DNA from 3 places in the Aquabacterium sp. TM01 genome. Region 1 is predicted to be linked to each of the others. Evidence: predicted binding sites of a transcription regulator. Region 1 holds the regulator's gene; each other region holds the start of a gene.
What was found. Region 1 encodes FliA, which starts transcription of late flagellar genes. Its sites were predicted from a motif close to CTAAAGTTTNNNNNNNNNNNGCCGNTA; they were not measured.
Positions count from the first base shown of each region.

Region 1 (6,286 bases):
TCATTGGACGCAACAGCCGCGAGGCCATGCAAAAGGTCAAGGCGGCCTTTGGCGACGACGCCGTGGTCCTGTCCACCAAGCCCGCGGCCGAAGGCGGCATCGAGATCCTGGCCATGGCTGGCGAGAGCATCCCTGCCATCGACAGCTACGTCAGCAACACCCCGGCCCCCCGCGCCGCGAACGTCAGCCTGCCCACCGGTTCCCGCAAGGCGGCTGACGCCCCGGCGGCAGCACCGGCCCGCTCGGCCATGGCGAATCTGGCCAGCTCGGTGCAGGACGACGTCAAGCAACTGGCCATGAGCACCTTGTCCTTCCAGGACTATGTGCGCGAACGCATGCTCAAGCGCCGCCAGGCTGCCATGCAGTCGCGTGCCGAACCCGCCCTGAGCGCCAGCGCTGAAGAGCAGCTGAGCCAGCGCTTCGCCGCCCCCAAGGCCGCCCCCGTGCCCGAACACACCGCTGCCGTGGACTTGGGTGCCGACCTGGTGCACCGTCCGACCACGCTGCCCGTCATGGACGACGACGTTGCCGACGACTGGCAGGCCTACCAGGCTGAAAAGGCCGCCGCTGCGGCTGCCATCAGCCGTGCTTCTGCGCCGGCCCGTCCGGCCCGTGCCGCCCATGCTGACCTGACGATGGCGCAGATGGTCCCGGCCGCCGCACCCGAGGCCCGCCGTGAAGCGCCGCGCGCTGCTGCCGTCGACACCGCCACGGTCGAAGCCCTCAAGGCCGCCCAGGACGCCAACGCCTTCATGATGGGCGAGCTGCGTGCCATGCGCGCCATGATGAAGGAGCGCTTCGACACCATGGCCTTCGTCGAAAAGCTCGGCCGCACCCCCGCGCAGGCTGCGCTGGCCCAGAAGCTGCTCGACGGCGGTTTCTCTGCCGTGCTGATCCGCAAGATGTTGGACGCCATGCCCGCCGAAGTCATCGACGGCACGCATGACGAAGTGCAGTGGGCCACCCAGGTGCTGCAACGCAACCTGAACACCGCTGACCGTGAGCGCGCCATCGAAGACCAGGGCGGCGTGTTCGCCCTGATTGGCTCGACCGGCGTGGGCAAGACCACCTCGACCGCCAAGCTGGCCGCCACCTTCGCCGCCAAGCACGGTGCCTCCAACCTGGGCCTCATCACCCTGGACGCCTACCGTGTCGGTGCCCACGAACAGCTGCGCGCCTACGGCCGCATCCTGGGCGTGCCTGTGCACATGGCCCACGACCGCGCCGCGCTGGAAGACCTGCTGGAGCTGCTGTCCGGCAAGAAGATGATCCTCATCGACACCGCCGGCATGGCCCAACGCGATGGCCGCACCAAGGAACTGCTCGACCTGCTGGCCCACCCCAGCATCAAGAAACTGCTGGTCATCAACACCGCTGCCCAGGGCGACGCCATCGAAGACGTGATGCACGCCTACCAGGCCGATGCCTGCGCCGGCGTCATCCTGTCCAAGCTCGACGAGGCCGTCAAACTCGGCCCGGCCCTGGACGCCCTGATCCGCCACAAGCTCAAGGTGGTCGGCGTGGCCAACGGCCAGCGCGTGCCCGAAGACTGGCACCGCCTGTCCTCGCAGGCCCTGGTGCATCGCGCCTTGCGCGCCAGCCTGAACCCGGCCTACCGCCTCGACCCCACCGAGGTCAGCCTGGTCTTCTCGACCCCCAGCCCCACCGAATCCCAGACGTCCGCCCGCGCCATGTGAGGTGCCGCCGTTCACTGAACGCTCGTACGCCATTTCCAGACTGCGCCGATGACACGCCACGCCCGCCCCCAGGCTCGCTCTGCCAGCACCCGCGCCCAGCCTCCTGTCGACCAGGCGCAAGGGCTGCGGCAGATGTTTGTCTCGCGCGTCCTGCGCTTCATCCCCGTCGTGGCCAATGGCCGCTCGGGTTGCGGTGGCCTGGTGCTCGAGCGCCTGTGCGCCGCCTACGCCAGCTTCGGGCTCAACACCCTGGTGGTGGACGCCAGTGACCAGGCCCGCGCCCCCAGCGAACTGGTCGAGTTCGATCTGGCCGAAGGCATCGAGACGCTCTCCACCCAGGTCAGCTACATGGCCGCTCGGGGCCTGCCTCTGCGCCATGCCGACGCCCGCGGCTCCTGCGCCAGCCTCTTGCCTGCCCTGGCCGATGCCTCGCCCCGCAGCGACGTGGTGCTCGTGCACGCCTCGGCCAGCGAAATCGTGCGCCTGTTCGGCCAGCCCTCGCGTGGCTTCTCGCTGCGTCCGCTGGTGTTCACCAACGACATGGCCGAGGGCCTCACCGATGCCTACGCCGCGGTCAAGATCCTCAGCCAGCGCGGCGGCTGGATGAGCTACGACCTGCTCGTGTGTGCTCCCGTCGAGAGCGCCCAGGCCGAACCTGTGGCCCAACGCCTGGCGCGCTGCGCCGACGACTTCCTGGGTGTGGTCCAGCGCAGCGCCCACCAGCTCGACCCGCGGCAAGCCCCCACCGCCGACCCCGACCCCCACTTCATGGAGATGGCCGCCGCCCTGTTGCATGGCGCGCTGCCCCTGAGCCTGGGCGATTCGGCGTTCGAACACCTCACTTCCCCGGGCTCGGCCTTGCCGGCCCGCGTTGCCTCGGCCCATAATTGATGTACATGGAACCCAGCACGTACTCAGCCAAGGGACGTCTCGACGTCAACGCGATGCTGCGGCAGTACAGCCCGCTGGTGCGGCGTCTCGCGCACCAGATGATGGCCAAACTGCCCGCCAACGTCGAGGTCGATGACCTGATCCAGGTCGGCATGATCGGCCTAGCCGACGCGCTCAGCCGCTTCGACCCGGCGCAAGGCGTGCAGATCGAAACCTTTGCCACCCAGCGCATCCGCGGCGCCATGCTCGACGAGTTGCGTGGCGCCGACTGGCTCAGCCGGGGCACCCGCAAGCAACAGCGTGACATCGAAAAGGCGGTTCACCGTCTGGAGCAGCGCCTGGGGCGCGCCCCGCACGAAAGCGAGATCGCCGCCGAGATGGGCCTGAGCCTGGACGACTACCAGGAGATGCTCGGCAAGGTGCGTGGCACCCAGCTCATCTACCTCGAAGACATGAGCGGTGACGACGGCGACCACGACTTCCTCGACCGCCACGTCGCCGACAGCGGCAGCGACCCCCAGCACCTGCTGCAGGACGATCGCATGCGCCACGCCCTGGTCGAGGCGATCAAGAAACTGCCCGAGCGCGAACAGCTCGTCATGAGCCTCTATTACGAAGAGGACATGAACCTCAAGGAAATCGCGGCCGTGCTGGGCGTGACCGAGTCGCGCGTCTGCCAGCTCCACAGCCAGTCGATCGCCCGCCTGCGCGTCAAGTTGCGCGAGTGGTGAATTCCACCTTGTGACCTGATTCAAATCAAGGTCATGGCGGGCATGTTTCTGATTTCGTCCATGAGCGTGCTTATTGCCGCGCGAGTTCAGGGTTGACCCTCTAAGATTCGCCCGGAAAAAGGACCCTTCATGCGCGCAAACTCCTCTCCAGGCTATCTTTTCCACCGCCACGACATCGTGGTGCTGTGGGGCATCGCCGCCGTGTTCATCGGCACCCTGGCCTACGGCTGGATCTACAACAACCTGATGCTGGGCCTGGTGCTCGGCCTGGTGTTCATGGGTTTGTCGCTGGGCGTGGCCGCCTGGTCCAAGGCTGGGACACTCAGCCGGATCGCCTTGCCGGTGCTGGGCATGACCATGGTCGGGCTGATGATCCACGTCGCCCGCGGCCACAGCGAGGCCCACTTCGCCGTCTTCGCCTTCCTGGCCTGCCTGGTGGTCTACCGCAGCAGCGTGGCGGTCATCGCGGGGGCCGTGGCCATCGCCATCCACCACCTGACGTTCAACCAGTTCCAGACCTGGGGCTGGGGCCCTATGTGCTTCACCGAACCCAGCTTCATGCGGGTGGTCGAGCACGCCGTCTACGTCGTTGTGGAATCGGTCGTGCTGGTTCTGCTGGCTTTGCGAGCCCGGGCTGATTTCGCCACCGCCGAAGAACTCATGCGCATCGTCGAGCAGATTCAGGGCGATGACGGCACGGTCAACTTGCAGGTGTCGCACCTGTCAGCCCAAGGGCGAGTCAGCCGCAAACTGGTGGACGCCTTGCAGCACATCGAAACCGCGATCCTTCAGGTGAACCGTTCGGCCGATGCCATCCGGCAGGCCAGCGGCGACATCGCCCACGGCAACCAGTCCTTGAGCAGTCGCACCGAGGACGCTGCCGCCAGCATCGCGCAAACTGCCGCCTCCGTCGAAGAGATCGCCTCCACCATCCGTGCCAGCGTGGACAACGCCCACCAGGCCAACCACCTCGCGGGGCAGGCCTCCGACGTGGCCGCCCGCGGCGGCGAGGCCGTGCACCGGGTGGTGGACACCATGTCCGGCATCCAGCAGTCCAGCCGCAAGATCACCGACATCATCGGGGTGATCGACGGCATTGCCTTCCAGACCAACATCCTGGCGCTGAACGCGGCCGTGGAGGCCGCGCGGGCCGGCGAGCAGGGCAGGGGCTTTGCCGTGGTGGCCAGCGAGGTGCGCAACCTGGCCCAGCGCAGTGCCGAAGCAGCCAAGGAGATCAAGCAACTCATCACCCGCAGCGTCGAACAGGTGGACTCCGGCAGCAGCCTGGTCGGCAACACTGGCGAGATCATCGGCGAGGTCGTCGAGCAGGTGCGTCGCGTCAGCACCCTGGTCAGCGAGATCACCGTCTCCAGCTCCGAGCAGAACGAGGGCATCGGCCAGATCAACCTGGCCATCAGCCGGCTCGATCAGACCACGCAGCAAAACGCCGCGATGGTGGAGCAGACGGCGGCCGCCGCCGAGCGCCTGCGTCAGCAATCCGACGAGCTCATCGCCGCCGTGTCGGTGTTCAACACCCAGGCCACGGTGTCCGCGCTTCGTTGACCGAAACCCACGACACCATGCAAAAGGGACTCACGCATGAGTCCCTTTTTCGTGAGGAAGCCAGCCGAGCCAATCAGCCAATGCGCCCCAGCAGCAGGTACTCCATCAGTGCCTTCTGCACGTGCATGCGGTTCTCGGCCTCGTCCCACACGACCGACTGCGGGCCATCAATGACCTCGGCCTCGACTTCCTCGCCGCGGTGGGCGGGCAGGCAGTGCATGAACAGCGCATTGGGCTTGGCCACGGCCATCATCTCGGTGTCCACGCACCAGTCCGCAAACGCCTTCATGCGCGCTTCGTTCTCGGCCTCGTAGCCCATGGACGTCCACACATCGGTGGTCACCAGATCGGCGCCCCGGCAGGCGTCCATCGGATCCTTGAACACCTTGTAGCAGTCGGTGGACTGGATGCCCGCGACGTCCGGGTCGATCTCGTAGCCGCTGGGCGTGCTCACGTGCACCGTGAAGCCCAGGATCTCGGCCGCCTGCAGCCAGGTGTTGGCCATGTTGTTGCCGTCGCCCACCCAGGCCACCACCTTGCCCTCGATCGAGCCACGGTGCTCGATGTAGGTGAAGATGTCGGCCAGGATCTGGCAGGGGTGGTACTCGTTGGTCAGGCCGTTGATGACCGGCACCCGCGAGTTCGCCGCAAACTTCACCAGCTTGGCCTGCTCGTAGGTGCGGATCATCACGATGTCGACCATGCGCGAGATCACCTTGGCGCTGTCCTCGATCGGCTCGCTGCGGCCCAACTGGCTGCCATCGGTGGTCAGGTGCACCACCGAGCCGCCCATCTGGTACATGCCCGCCTCGAAGCTCACGCGGGTGCGCGTGGATGCCTTCTCGAAGATCATCGCCAGCGTGCGGTCGGCCAGCGGGTTGTACTTCTCGTAGTTCTTGAAGCGCTTCTTGATGATGGCCGCGCGCTCGAACAGGTAGGCGTACTCTTGCGAGCGCAGGTCCTTGAACTGCAGGTAATGCTTGATCAGACTCAATCCGGGCTTCATGGTCAGGCCACGCTTTCAGACAGGAATTGACGCACCAGCGGCGCCAGGATGGCCACCAGATCGTCGGCTTGTTCGGTGGTGAAGATCAGCGGTGGCAGCAGGCGCACCACCGTGTCGGCGGTCACGCTCAGCAGCAGGCCGGCTTCCATGGCACGCGTCAGGATCACACCGCAAGGCCGATCGAGTTCGAGGCCGATCATCAGGCCCTCACCGCGGACTTCCTTGACGCCCTTGACGCCGCCCAGCTCGCGTTGCAGCGCCGCCATCAGGTGCTTGCCCACGCGGTCGGCCTGAGACAGCAGCTGTTCTTCTTCCATCACCTGGATGGTGGTGACGCCCGCGCGCATCGCCAGCGGGTTGCCGCCAAAGGTCGTGCCGTGGTTGCCCGCTTGCAGCAC
Region 1 covers NZ_AP046529.1:3,146,787-3,153,072, reverse strand. Annotated here, with positions in the region: gene flhF (flagellar biosynthesis GTPase FlhF) at 1-1,697, shown strand, start outside; gene AC3WW4_RS14580 (flagellar biosynthesis protein) at 1,746-2,588, shown strand; gene AC3WW4_RS14575 (RNA polymerase sigma factor FliA) at 2,594-3,319, shown strand; gene AC3WW4_RS14570 (methyl-accepting chemotaxis protein) at 3,449-4,882, shown strand; gene argF (ornithine carbamoyltransferase) at 4,956-5,888, opposite strand; gene AC3WW4_RS14560 (aspartate aminotransferase family protein) at 5,891-6,286, opposite strand, start outside.

Region 2 (6,286 bases), 140 kb from region 1:
TGCTCACGTTGGCCAGATTGTGCGAGAGCACTTCCTGGCGCTGCATGTTCATCTTGGCGCCGGCCATGCTGAGGTAGATCATGCGGTCCATGATGGGCTCCTAAGTGCGAGGCAGATCAGCGCAGGTTGACCAAGGTCTGCAGGACCTGGTCTTCGGTCTTGATCGTCTGCGCGTTGGCCTGGTAGGCACGCTGCGCCACGATCATGTTGACCAGCTCGCCCGTCAGGTCGACGTTCGACTCTTCCAGCGCGCCCGATTGCAGCAGGCCATAGACACCACTGCCTGGCGCGCCCAGCGGCAGGGGCTCACCGGAGGCGCTGGTGGCCTTCCACTCGTTGCCGCCGATCGGCTGCAGGCCATTGAGGTTCTTGAAGTCGGCCAGCTGGACGCGGGCGATCGCCTTGGACTGGCCGTTGGTGTAGCGGGCCATGACCGTGCCATCGCTCTCGACGATGAAGTCCGACAGATTGCCCTGGGCGTAGCCACCGCCGCTGAGGTCGGTCACGGCGTAGCTGCCGGCGTACTCGGTGAGCCCGGATACGTTGATGGTCACGCCGGTGATCGGCTGACCATTCAGGCCCCCGGGGATCGACAGGGCGCCCGTGGACAAAAAGGTGTTGGGCGGCAGGCTGCCATCGGGATTGAAGTTCAGCGCGCCAACGGGCGCCGGGTCGCCGGTGACGGGATCCTTCCCCACCGAGGCGGCATTGGTGTTGCCGTCGGCTGTCATGAAGACCTCCCACTGGCCACCCGCTGCAGCGACAGGCGGGATGGCTGCGGGGTCGGCGGCCACTGCGTCGGCGGTTTTGCGGAAGTAGTAGTTCACGGCCACAGGCGCACCGTTGTCGCCGTACACCGTCTGCGAGGTGACGAAGTTGTAAGTGCTGGCGTCGGTGAAGTCGATGGTCGGATTGACAGGTACCTGGGCGCTGGCATTCAGGTTGGCCGTCATGCTGATCTTGCTGGCGGCCTGGGGCGCCGAGCTGTCATTGGTCAGCTGAATGGGCGAACCTGCCGGACCAGCAGGGGAGCCCGCCGCGTCCAGCGCCTGGCCCAGCAACTGGTGCTTCTCGTTGTTGACCAGGAAGCCGTCTTTGTCGCGCTTGAACTGGCCATTGCGCGAGTACACCGTTTCACCTTGTGCCGTGGTCAGCGCAAAGAAGCCGCGGCCGTTGATGGCCAGGTCCAGGGTGTTCGCCGTGGTGGTGATGTTGCCCTGCGTGAACTGCTGCGCCACCGCGCCGATGCGTGCGCCAATGCCGATGTTGTTGTTGCCGCCGCCACTGAGGGAGGCCGCATACATGTCGGCGAATTCGGCACGTGCCGCCTTGGCACCATAGGTGTTGGCGTTGGCCACGTTGTTGCCGATGACCTCCAGACTCTTGCTGGAGATGCTCAGACCGGAGAGACCTTGCTGGAAGCCCATGATGTTGTCCTTTCGGGTGTACTGCGCGCAGAAATGAGGAGGGTCAGGCGATCGCCTTGACCTTGCTGTAAGCGGTGTTGCCGCCGTTGAGCAGCTCCAGGGTCAGCGTGCCGTCGGTGGTGTTGACGGCATTGACGAGATCCGTCATCAGCGGTGTGGCGCTCACGGCGGTGTTGTTGTTCATGGCGGTGACCTTGAACGTCAGATTCTTGGTGTCAGTGCCTTCGGGCGGCACCCATTCGAAGGACTGCCGTCCCGAGGGCTTGCCTGCCTGCGTCACCGTGCCCAGCACCGCGCCACTGCTGTTCACGATGTCAATCTGCACCTTGGTGGCCGCCGAAGCCAGCTCGTAGCCACCACCAACGGCACCGGTCTCGGCGTTCACGGCCAGCTTGTTGCCCTCCATCAGCACGGCGCGACCCACCAGGCTCGCGCCTTGCAGCATCTGCATCTGCGCCAGGCTGCCACCCAGGCCCGCCACGGTGTTGTTGAGCTTGTCGATGCCCGTCACCGTGTTGATCTGCGCCATCTGGCTGGTGACCTGGGCGTTGTCCATCGGGTTGAGCGGGTCCTGGTTCTGCATCTGCGTCACCAGCAGCTTCAGGAAGCGATCGGAGGCCTCATTGGCCGCAGCAGTCGCACTCTGCGTGGAACCGTTGTTGCTGGCGCCACTGGCGCCGGAGATTGCGGACGTGCTCATGAGAAATCCTTGCTGAACAGTTCAGACGAGGCGGCGGGCATCAATTGCCTTGGCCCATCTGCAGGGTCTTCATCAACAGCGACTTGGTCGTGTTCATGACCTCGATGTTGTTCTGGTACGAGCGGGAGGCCGAGATCATGTTGACCATCTCCTCCACCGTGTTGACGTTGCTGTAGGTCACATACCCCTCGGCATCGGCCTGAGGGTGCTTGGGATCGTGAATGCGACGACCCGGGGTGTTGTCCTCGGTCACCTGGCTGACGGTGACCCCGGCCGTGCCCGGCCCACCCATCGGCGTGGTCGTGAACACCACCTGGCGGGCCTTGTAGGCCGAACCATCGGGCCCGGCCACCGTGTCGGCGTTGGCAAGGTTGGAGGCCACCACGTTGAGACGCTGCGACTGCGCACTGACAGCGCTGCCGGCCACGTTGAAGATCTTGAACATCGACATGAGGGGCTCCTGATCCGTGCGACTTATTGACCGGTGATGGCCGTGTTGAGGGTGCGCACCGACGAGTTGATGAAACGCAGCGTGGCTTCGTAACGCACGGTGTTGTCGGCGAAGTTGGCGCGCTCGCGGTCCATGTCCACGGTGTTGCGGTCCAGATTGGTCTGCGCTGTGGGGGCGTAGGCCAGCTCGGTGCTGTTGCCGCTGCCCGCCAACTGCCCATTGCGCTGCAGGTGGGCCGGGTTGGCTGCGTTCATGGCCAGCTTGGGTGCACTCAGCCCGCTGGGGCCGCTTGAAGCTTGGCCGGTGGCGGTCTTGAGCGCCGTGGCGAAATCAAAATCGCGAGAGACATAACCCGGCGTGTCGGCGTTGGCAATGTTGCTGGCGATCAGGCGCTGGCGCTCCGACCGCAGCTTCAAGGCTTCGGTCTGGAAATTCAACGAATCGGTCAGTCGGTTCAGCATGGTCAGGCCCTCCGGGGTGGGCAGCTCGCACGAATGGTGGCTCTGGCAGGTATGTTGATCGCCTGAGTCGAAAACATGAGCCGGAATAAACGGGCTTTCCCGGCGCATTTCCCCGCCTGGTGGGGTGGGGTGGCACGTACAGTCGTGATCACCATGTCAGTCTTCCCCCACGCCCTCCCGCTCGCCATCGCCTCGCGCTGGTGGCGCGGTGCGCTGCAACGCGTGGTGGCGGGCGGGCTGATTGGCTGGTTTCTCGGGTTGAGTCCGGCCCTGGCCCAGACGGCCGGCGCTCAGACGGTCAGCCTGTCAGGCCTGGTCTCCGAGTTGTTGCAAAGCCAGACGCAGCAAGCCCAGGCCGCCTCGTCCGGCCACAACGCCCAGCCTCCCCGAATCGAGGTGGTGCTGGGCGAGCTGGATCCGCGCTTGAAACTCGCCCCCTGCCAGAAGGTGAACGCCTACGTTCCCCAGGGCATGAAGCTGTGGGGCAAGACCCGGGTGGGCCTGCGCTGCGAACAAGGCCCGGTGCGCTGGAACGTGTTCTGGCCGGTGACCGTCAAGGTCTGGGGACCGGCTTTGGTGGCGGTGGCTGCCATCGAACCCGGACAGGAACTTGGCCCTCAGGACGTGAAACTCGCCGAAGTCGACCTGGCCGAAAGCACCTCACCGGCCATTGCGGCCCTGCCCGAGGCGCTGGGCCGCACGTCACAACGGCGCCTGCAGGCCGGCCAGAGTGTGCGACAAGCCGACCTGAGGGCGCGCCGCTGGTTTTCTGCCGGCGATCCGGTACGATTGCATGTGAAGGGCCCCGGCTTCATGGCAGCCTCCGAAGGCACGGCCCTGGCCCATGGCGACGAAGGACGTTGCGCCCGGGTGCGTACCCAACAAGGCAGGGTGGTGTGCGCCCAGCCCACCGGGGATGGGCTCGCGGAACTCACATTATGAAATTTGTGAGGTGCCCGGGTTACCAACAGTTACCCCCTGTGCAGGGGTCGGATGCATTTCACGCTAAAGTTTGTTCTCGTCACGTCGATATCGCAGATGTGAGCACCTGGGATCGGCCGGGTGTAAGGAGCAAATCATGAAAATCGGCAACCACTTGGACAAGGTCCTGACGGGCCTGAGTTCACGCCCCGAAGGCGTCGGTTCGACCAAAACGCCGGCTAAGACTGCGTCGCTGGATGGCGGCGTGAGCAAGAGTGCGACCGTGACCCTGTCTGCGGCCGCCAACGTGCTGTCAGAAGACTCGGCGGCGTTCGACGCTGCCAAAGTCGCCCGCATCAAGCAGGCCATTGACAACGGCAGCTACCAGGTCAACGCTGGCGCCATCGCCGACAAGCTGATCGGCAACGCCAAAGAATTGCTGCAAGGCCGCCAAGGCTGAGCACCTGATTTCGCATGACGGATGCGCCGCAGCCCCACGCCCGACTCGACGCTGGGGTATCGCGCATCGAAACCTGCCTGGATGAACTGGACGCCGCGCTCGCCTCGGGCGACGCGGGCCGCATCGAAACCCAGGCGCAACAGCTGCAACAGGCGCTGACCGATGGCGCTGCCGTCTTTCGTCACACCGCGCCGGACACGCTGACGCCCGATCTGCGTCAGCGTTTGCAAACCGCACAGTCCCGCACGCAGGCGCTGCAGCAGGCGGTGCACAAGGTGCTCACGTCCACCGGCCGCACGCTCGGCGCGCTGTTTCCGCAAGACGGGAACGACACCTACGGTGCCCTGGGCCAAAGCCCGGCTGTCCGCGCCCTGGGCAAAGCCTACCGCTGAGCGCCTCAACTCAGAGGCGCGTCGCCGGCAGGCTCAGCCCTCGCTGGCGCCTTCCACAATCAACTGCACGCGCTGGCGTCCCTGGAACTCGTTCAGGTCGATGCGAAACGCCAGCCGTGTCCGGTCCGGCAGGGGTTCCGTCCGCCCAAACCAGATGCCATCGCGCACCTGACCCTGCACGCGCAGGCTCAACTTCATGTGGCGCTCGCCCACCAGGCGCTGGTTCAGCACCTCCGCCTCGTCACTGAATACCGGCACTTCAAACCCCGGGCCCCACACGGCGCTATCCAGTTGCAGAACGGTTTCCGCCGTGAACCATTGCGCATCCAGCGGGCCATCTGTGCTCAGTTGGCGCAGCAGCAAGCTGGGGTCCAGGTCGTCGTTGGCCACCCGCACCAGTGCGGCCTCAAAGGTGTCGAAGTCTTCTTCGGCAATCGTGCAGCCTGCCGCCATGGCATGCCCGCCAAACTTGCGCAGCAGACCGGGGTGACGCTTGCCGATCAAATCCAGCGCATCGCGCAGGTGAAAACCGGCAATCGAGCGGCCTGAGCCCTTGAGCAGCCCATCCTGCCCCAGTGCGAACACAAACGTGGGGCGGTGCAGGCGGTCCTTCAGGCGCGAGGCGACGATGCCGACCACCCCCTCGTGGAAGTCCGGGTCGAAAATCGCCAGCGCCGCAGGCGGATCACCCTCCGGCAGCACCGATTCCAGCATCATCTCGGCCTGCTCGCGCATGCCCGCTTCCAGTTCGCGGCGCTCGCGGTTGATGCCGTCGAGCTGCTGCGCCAAGGCCTGCGCCCGCACCGGGTCGTCGGTGATCAGGCACTCAATGCCCAAGCCCATTTCGGCCAGACGGCCCGCCGCGTTGATGCGCGGCCCCAGCGCAAAGCCAAAATCCTGGCTGCTGGCCTTGGCCGGATCGCGCCCGGCGGCGGTGAACAGCGCGGCAATGCCTGGTTGCATGCGCCCGGCGCGGATGCGCTTGAGGCCCAGGCCCACCAGGCGGCGGTTGTTGGCGTCCAGGCGGCCCACGTCGGCAATGGTGCCCAGAGCGACCAAATCGAGCAGGCTGTCGATGCGGGGCTGGCTGGCGGCGTCGAACGCGCCGCGCTGACGCAGTTCGGCGCGCAGGGCCAGCAGCACATAGAACATCACGCCCACGCCCACCAGGGCCTTGCTGGCGAAGTCGCAGCCGGGCTGGTTGGGGTTCACGATCACGTCGGCGTCGGGCAGGCTGACCTGTCCGTTGTCCAGCACCACCGGCAGGTGGTGGTCGGTGATGATGACCCGCATGCCCAGCGCGCGGGCGCGGTTCACCGCCTCGTGGCTGGCCATGCCGTTGTCCACGGTCACCAGCACATCGGCGTTTTGGGCTTTCACCAGCTCGACGATGGGCGGGGTCAGACCATAGCCGTGCAAGGCGCGGTCGGGCACCACGTAGCTGAGCTGGTCGGGGCGGGCGCCCAGCATGCGC
Region 2 covers NZ_AP046529.1:3,011,377-3,017,662, reverse strand. Annotated here, with positions in the region: gene flgF (flagellar basal-body rod protein FlgF) at 1-91, opposite strand, end outside; gene flgE (flagellar hook protein FlgE) at 117-1,427, opposite strand; gene AC3WW4_RS13935 (flagellar hook assembly protein FlgD) at 1,471-2,127, opposite strand; gene flgC (flagellar basal body rod protein FlgC) at 2,168-2,578, opposite strand; gene flgB (flagellar basal body rod protein FlgB) at 2,602-3,039, opposite strand; gene flgA (flagellar basal body P-ring formation chaperone FlgA) at 3,193-3,981, shown strand; gene flgM (flagellar biosynthesis anti-sigma factor FlgM) at 4,118-4,420, shown strand; gene AC3WW4_RS13910 (hypothetical protein) at 4,435-4,812, shown strand; gene recJ (single-stranded-DNA-specific exonuclease RecJ) at 4,846-6,286, opposite strand, start outside.
Region 2: flgM (flagellar biosynthesis anti-sigma factor FlgM) is a predicted target of FliA. The motif match lies at 4,045-4,071, and genes of this name have one in related genera.

Region 3 (6,286 bases), 2.0 Mb from region 1:
AGTTCGGTGGGCTGACCCGATGTGCCGAGCAGGCTCTCCGCGCCGCGGTGAACCGTACTGGCCACGCTGCCACCCAGGTTCTGCAGGGCGTTGTAGGCCTGCGCAAAGTTCTGGGTAGCCCGTTGTATGCCCGCTTGGTCAGACATCACGTTGATGGTGGCGGGTGCATCGGTGGGGTTTTTCAGCACCAGGCTCAAGCCATCCCGGCTCTCGATCAAATTCAGCGGGGATTCCACCGATTCATCGTTGATCCGAACCTGGGCATTGCTGGCCGATTGCAGCAATTGCATACCGCCCTTTCCAGCTGACGAGGGGTCGAAACCCAGCGCGCTCAGGGCGGCGACGTCTGAGCCGCTTTCAGCGGGCGCGGCCTCTTCCGTCGTGATCCTGAAGCCATTGTCCACCCCCGTGCCAGTTGAGCGCAGCACCAGCCTGGAGCCGGTTGCGTCGGACACAACGGTGGCTACCACGCCAAGCCCCGCAGCATTGATCTTATCGCGCACGCGATCCAGCGTGTCGTTTTTGGGGCCAAGCACCACATTGGCCTTGGGCCAGTTGGGGTTGGTGGCGAAGGTGGTGGGTGGCACGTCCCACGAACCCATTTCGATGTTCAGTGTACCCAGCCCAACGACGGTGGAGAGCGATGAAAACGTGGCGGTGCTGATGACTTGGGCGGACGCCAGTCGGCTCACCTCGACCTGAGAGGTTCCAGCGGACGTCTGGGCATTGCTACGTGCGGTGACAGCATCCGGGGCGCTGGAAGAGGCGACGGTGGATGACCACAGTGTTTTGCTGGCCAACTGCGATGCCGCTTCGGCCAGTGCAGTGATGGCACTTTGCCGCATGCCGTCAGATGAAATCTCAGCAACATCCTCAACTTGGGGTGGGCGTTGCGCCCCCGCTTTCAGGCGTGTCGACGTGGCGTTACTCATCACTTTCGTGAGATCAACGCCCTCGTTTGCACCCGCTGATGAGATGGTCGCCATGATGAACCCCAATATCGCAAGACACCTGAAAGAGGAGCAATGGCAAGGCGCCATCAGAAAACTCCTAGATGTTTACGATTTCGGATGTTTTTCCGTCAACTTGAGGGCTCAAGTGCAAAGTGTTACGAATTTGAGTTCAAGCCCGAAATCATCTGTGAGACGTAGTTCCCCTGCGAGCTGATGCTGGCCATTGCCTTGTCAAGGGCTGTGTACTGAGCGCGCAGGCGTTTTTCATACAAGGCAGCCTTCGCATCAATCTGCTCCTGGCGCTTTTCGTTCAACTTGACTGAGCTGTTCAGTCCCGTTGTCTTAGTGGTGAACAAACCATCGGTGCTTAGCAGGTTGCTGGCGAGGGTGTTGATTCGGGTCGCGAAGCCGTTCTTGCTGGGGTCCACAGCGTCCGTGTTGGCGAACAGCTTTCTCACCTCGGTCAGATTATTCAGTGCATCGTTGAGCTTGGTGGTGTTCACGGTCATTGTGCCGCCGCCCTTGCTCTCCAGGCCGATAGAAGACAAGGTGGTGAACACGGCGGATCCAGAGGTGGAGCTGCCGAGCAGGGCGCGGAACTGATTGAGTGTGCCCACGGCCATGCTGTCGCCCTGGAGTGTGCCGCCGGTTTTCGTGCCTTCGTCGTATTTGGTGTTCGTCTTGAGCAAATTGGTCAGCGACGTGAAGGCGTTGGCAAAGTCAGTGATGGCGGTGGCAATGCTGGTCGTGTCCTGTCCGACCGACACACTGACGGGCCCCGTGGTGACCTTGCCGACCGTGAGCGAGATGCCGCTGAGGACATTTGAAAAGGTGTTGGAGCTGGAGCGGATCGCGATGCCGTTGATGGTGGCCTGTGCGTCTGATGGTGCTTGGTTCAGGGTGGTGCCGTTGGCGCCGTTTTTAGGGTCATAGGCCAGGGCGGACAAACCCAGTCCGTCGGTGTTGTTGGCATCCTGATCATTGGTGACCTGAATGCGAAAGCCATTGGTTATGCCCGTTTCCTTGGACGTCATCACCAGGCGAGCACCATTGGCATCGTTAACGATCGACGCCGAGATGCCAGAGCCCAGGGCATTGATCTTGTCGCGCACGCTCTCCAGGGAGTCTGTGGCCTGGACCGTCACGGACAGAGGCGTGTTGCCACTCTTCTGCGTGAAATTGCCGCCCGCCCATGTGCCCATGTCGATGGTCAAGGTGCCTGCGCCAACCAGATCGGTAGCGGCGCCAAACACCTTGTTGCTAACCACTGACTGACTGGCCGCCAGGGTTGATACGGTGACGTTGTAATTGCCGGTAGCAGCTCCCGTGGTCGTGGCAATACTGACGGCTGTGCTGTCTGCTGATTTTGCAGATGTGCTCTGCCAGATGTCGGGGCTTGTCAGCTTTTGCGCCGCATCCTTGAGTGTGGAAACCGCAGACTGAACTTTACCGTAAGCTGAAATTTTGGTCTGAAGTTTGGTGGCTTCGGCCTTGAGTTGCGTGATGGGCTGACGCTCCAGCGCAACCAACTTGGTGACGATGCTCTCAGCATCCAAGCCGCTACCTACGCCCAGGGAGCTGATGGTGGCCGCACTGAATGATGTCGACGAAGTGGTAGCCATAATGTCAATCCTTCACGGTGGAGCAGGTAATCCTCTGATCAGCCATCCTAAAGCTTTGTGGCGCTGAGTCCAGCACTGTCTTTATCGGCATGCTTGGAGACAACTTGAGAGCCTGCACCCCCGTCAAGGCGATCAGCCTTGCAGCAGCTTGAGAACCTGCTGTGGCAACTGGTTGGCTTGGGCAATCATGGCATTGCCCGCCTGCTGCAGAATCTGCGCGCGCGACATGTTGGCGGTTTCTGCGGCGTAGTCTGCATCCATGATGCGGCTCTTTGCTGCACTCTGATTTTCTGCTGCCACCTGCAGATTTGAGATCACAGCATCAAGTCGGCTTTGTGCGGCACCAAAGGTGGAGCGCACGGTGGACGCCTGTTCAATGGCTTTGTCGATGAAGCCGATGGCCAGCAAAGAATTGGCGGCAGTGTCGATGAGGGTCGTGGCCTGGGCGCTGTCAAAGATGGCGCCCGATGCCAGATTGGCGCTCTTGACGGTGATCTGGTTGTCGGCGGTGGTACCAGCGCCTACCTGGAAGACGATGCCTGCCGCCGCTGTTGCGTCGAACAAGGGACGATCATTGAACTTGGAGTTCGTGATAACACGGGTGATTTCTTCTTGCAGCGCCGTGAACTCGTTGGCCAGAGCAGCGCGGTCGGTGGTGCTGTTGGTGCCGTTGGCAGACTGGATGGCCAACTCACGCATGCGTTGCAGCGAGTCGGTCATCTTGCCCAACGCGCCTTCAGCAGTTTGCGCCAGCGAGATGCCGTCATTGGCATTGCGGATGGCAACATTCATGCCCTTGACCTGGGAGTTCATTCGCTCGGCGATGGCCAAGCCTGCTGCGTCGTCCTTGGCGCTGTTGACCCGCAAGCCCGACGAGAGCCGCTGCATCGACACCGAAAGGGAGTTTTGCGATGCGTTCAGGTTGCGTTGAGCGTTCAGTGAGCTCAGATTGGTGTTGATCGTTTGAGGCATGTTGCTTACTCCGGCAGAGGCTGACGAATTTCGACCCGCTGGGCGGGGCGGCCTTCACAGGCATCGAGAGTGGCCTGCTGATTGCATTCTCTGCATTTGCGCGATCGCGTAAGCATCAATAAGCTGGGTGAACGCCTCCTATTCTTCGTTGCGCATGAAAAACAAAGGGCCCCACGGGGGCCCTTTGTTTGTATTCTGACGCGGCGTGATCAGCGCAGCAGCGACAGCACCTGCTGAGGCAGCTGATTGGCTTGCGAGATCATCGCGTTGCCGGCCTGTTGCAAAATCTGAGCGCGAGACAGGTTGGCTGTTTCGGTAGCGAAGTCCGCGTCCATGATGCGGCTCTTGGCAGCCGAGGTGTTTTCGACGTTGACCTGCAGGTTGGAAACCACGGCATCCAGGCGGCTTTGGGCGGCACCGAAGGTGGATCGAAGGGTCGAGGCTTGCTCGATCGCCTTGTCGATGGCAGTGATGGCCGTGCCGGACTTGGTTGCGTCGGTAATTTCGATGGTGGCTTTTACCGTCGCGTCAAAGAGATCTGTGCCTGCCTTCAGTTCCTTGCTCTTGACCGTGATCTGGTTGTCAGTCGATGTGCCTGCTCCAACTTGGAATTTGAAGCCAGTTTCCGCAGCTGAATCGAACAGTTTCTGGTCATTGAACTTCGAGTTGTCAATCACGCGGACGATTTCATCTTGCAACTCCTTGAATTCGTTGCTCAGAGCCGTGCGGTCGCTGGTACTGTTGGTGCCGTTAGCCGACTGCACAGCGAGTTCACGCATGCGCTGCAGCGAGTCGGTCATCTTGCCCAACGCGCCTTCAGCGGTTTGCGACAGGGAGATGCCGTCGTTGGCGTTGCGGATGGCAACGTTCATACCCTTGACTTGCGAGTTCATGCGCTCGGCGATAGCCAGGCCAGCTGCATCGTCCTTGGCGCTATTAACGCGCAGACCAGACGACAGGCGCTGCATGGCGGTAGACAGGGCCAGTTGTGAGGTGTTGCTGTTGCGCTGGGCGTTCAGGGAAGCGAGGTTGGTATTGATGATCGAAGGCATGATGAACTCCTAAGGTGATGAAGTCGCGGCATTAGTGCCAACTGCTTTGCGCGGTGCATCAGCCGCCGCATCGCTTTTCCGTTACCAGACCACTTGGGTTGTCTGGTCAGGCTGCGGTACCTTGTTGAGCACCGTTATTTTTGTTTTCGACCCGGCGACAGTCTTCTTTAGGGGTTTTTTGCGTTTGATAGCAATCGAATGTTTCGTGCTGTCTATGGGTGAGATGGGTTTTCGGCGTACTTGGCCGCTTCTTGAGCCCCAACTGGGACTCCTTTTCAAGGAGTCGTTTTGATGGGAATTGCTCGTGCTCGGTATGGGTCCGCCTTGTCAGGCTGCCCCAAGCTGTCGTAGAACACCACGAGATTGTGAGCGGCCAGATGGCTACCACGGCCATGCACTGCGCCTTCCAGATCAGGGGTGTCTCCCAGTGCCAGGCTCTGTTGCCAGCAGGACTCGATCATGGGCAACAAGGCGTCGGCTTCTTCTGGGTGGGCCAGAGCCTGGCTCAGTAGGACATCGCCCAAGGTGAAGTAGAAGTCGGCGGAGTGCGACCAGTGGGGCATTTCGGCTTCGGCCAAGTGGATGGCTTGCGCCAGTCGGTTGCATGCCTTCAGGGTGTACAGGCTGCGGAGTACCAGGTCATGCCGCCAGGTCGGCGTCTTGCCTGCTTCGGTTCCCAGCAGTGATTGGGATGTGTCATAGGCCTCGCTCGCGAGCTCGAGTCGACCATGAACCTCGTGTTCCTTGCCAATCTGGTAATGCAGGTAGGCGTCATCCGGTGCCGCCTGTATGGCCACTTCCAGCAGTTTCCAGTTGCGCTCCCTCTTGGCTTCCATTTGCGCTGGCATGTAGCCGTCATGATTGAGTCGGACGGTCAGGTTGCGACGAGGCAAAGCGGAGATCGGTTGCTCATGGATGCTACCTTCATAGGCGATGCCGGCAGGCAGCGCGCGTGGGATCCAAGTCGAAGAGGCTTGATGTGACGCGGCGCCTTCCGGTTCGAACGTGCTGTACACCTCAAGGCGGCCCACAAAGTCAGGCGCTTGTCGCTTCAGCGCGAGCAGGATCTCGCCTCCTTCGGTCAGGCATTCATCGGCATCGATGATGATGTTCCAGTCAGCTGTACTGTGCGCCAGCGCAGCGTTGCGGGCGGCGGCAAAGTCGTGCACCCACTCAAAGTGATGCACCTGGGCGCCTTCGGCGCGCGCTAGGGCCGCCGTCTCATCGGTGGAGCCAGTGTCCAGTACGATCATGTGGTTGACCCAGGGGCGCATGCTGCGAAGGCTGTTTGTAATGCAGCGCGCCTCGTTGCGGGCGATCATGACGAGGGCAGTGGTGTACATGGGATGCAGTCACAAATTGCAGCGTAATCGGTAGCCCTGAATCAAGTATCAAGACTTTAGAAATCCATACACCTTCTCTAACTTGGCCCAGCCACTGTTTTGAAGGGCAGAGTTGACTTGGACTGCAAAGTTTGTGTCGTGCTGGATCATGCGGCAAAAAACCTGCACGGTATGGACCAGTGCGGCAACGTCAGGTAGATGGCCGTCGGTATTGCACTGGGCAGCCAACATCAGGCGCAACAATCCGAATCGTGAAACGATTTTCAGGTATTGTTGATAGGGTGTCGAGCCCTCAAGTGGAAACAGTTCACGGAACATCTCATTGAGGAGATAGTTCTCAAGCA
Region 3 covers NZ_AP046529.1:1,174,005-1,180,290, forward strand. Annotated here, with positions in the region: gene fliD (flagellar filament capping protein FliD) at 1-1,040, opposite strand, end outside; gene fliD (flagellar filament capping protein FliD) at 1,109-2,575, opposite strand; gene AC3WW4_RS05460 (flagellin N-terminal helical domain-containing protein) at 2,708-3,547, opposite strand; gene AC3WW4_RS05465 (flagellin N-terminal helical domain-containing protein) at 3,757-4,599, opposite strand; gene AC3WW4_RS05470 (glycosyltransferase) at 4,875-5,921, opposite strand; gene fliB (flagellin lysine-N-methylase) at 5,991-6,286, opposite strand, start outside.
Region 3: AC3WW4_RS05465 (flagellin N-terminal helical domain-containing protein) is a predicted target of FliA. The motif match lies at 4,744-4,770, and genes of this name have one in related genera.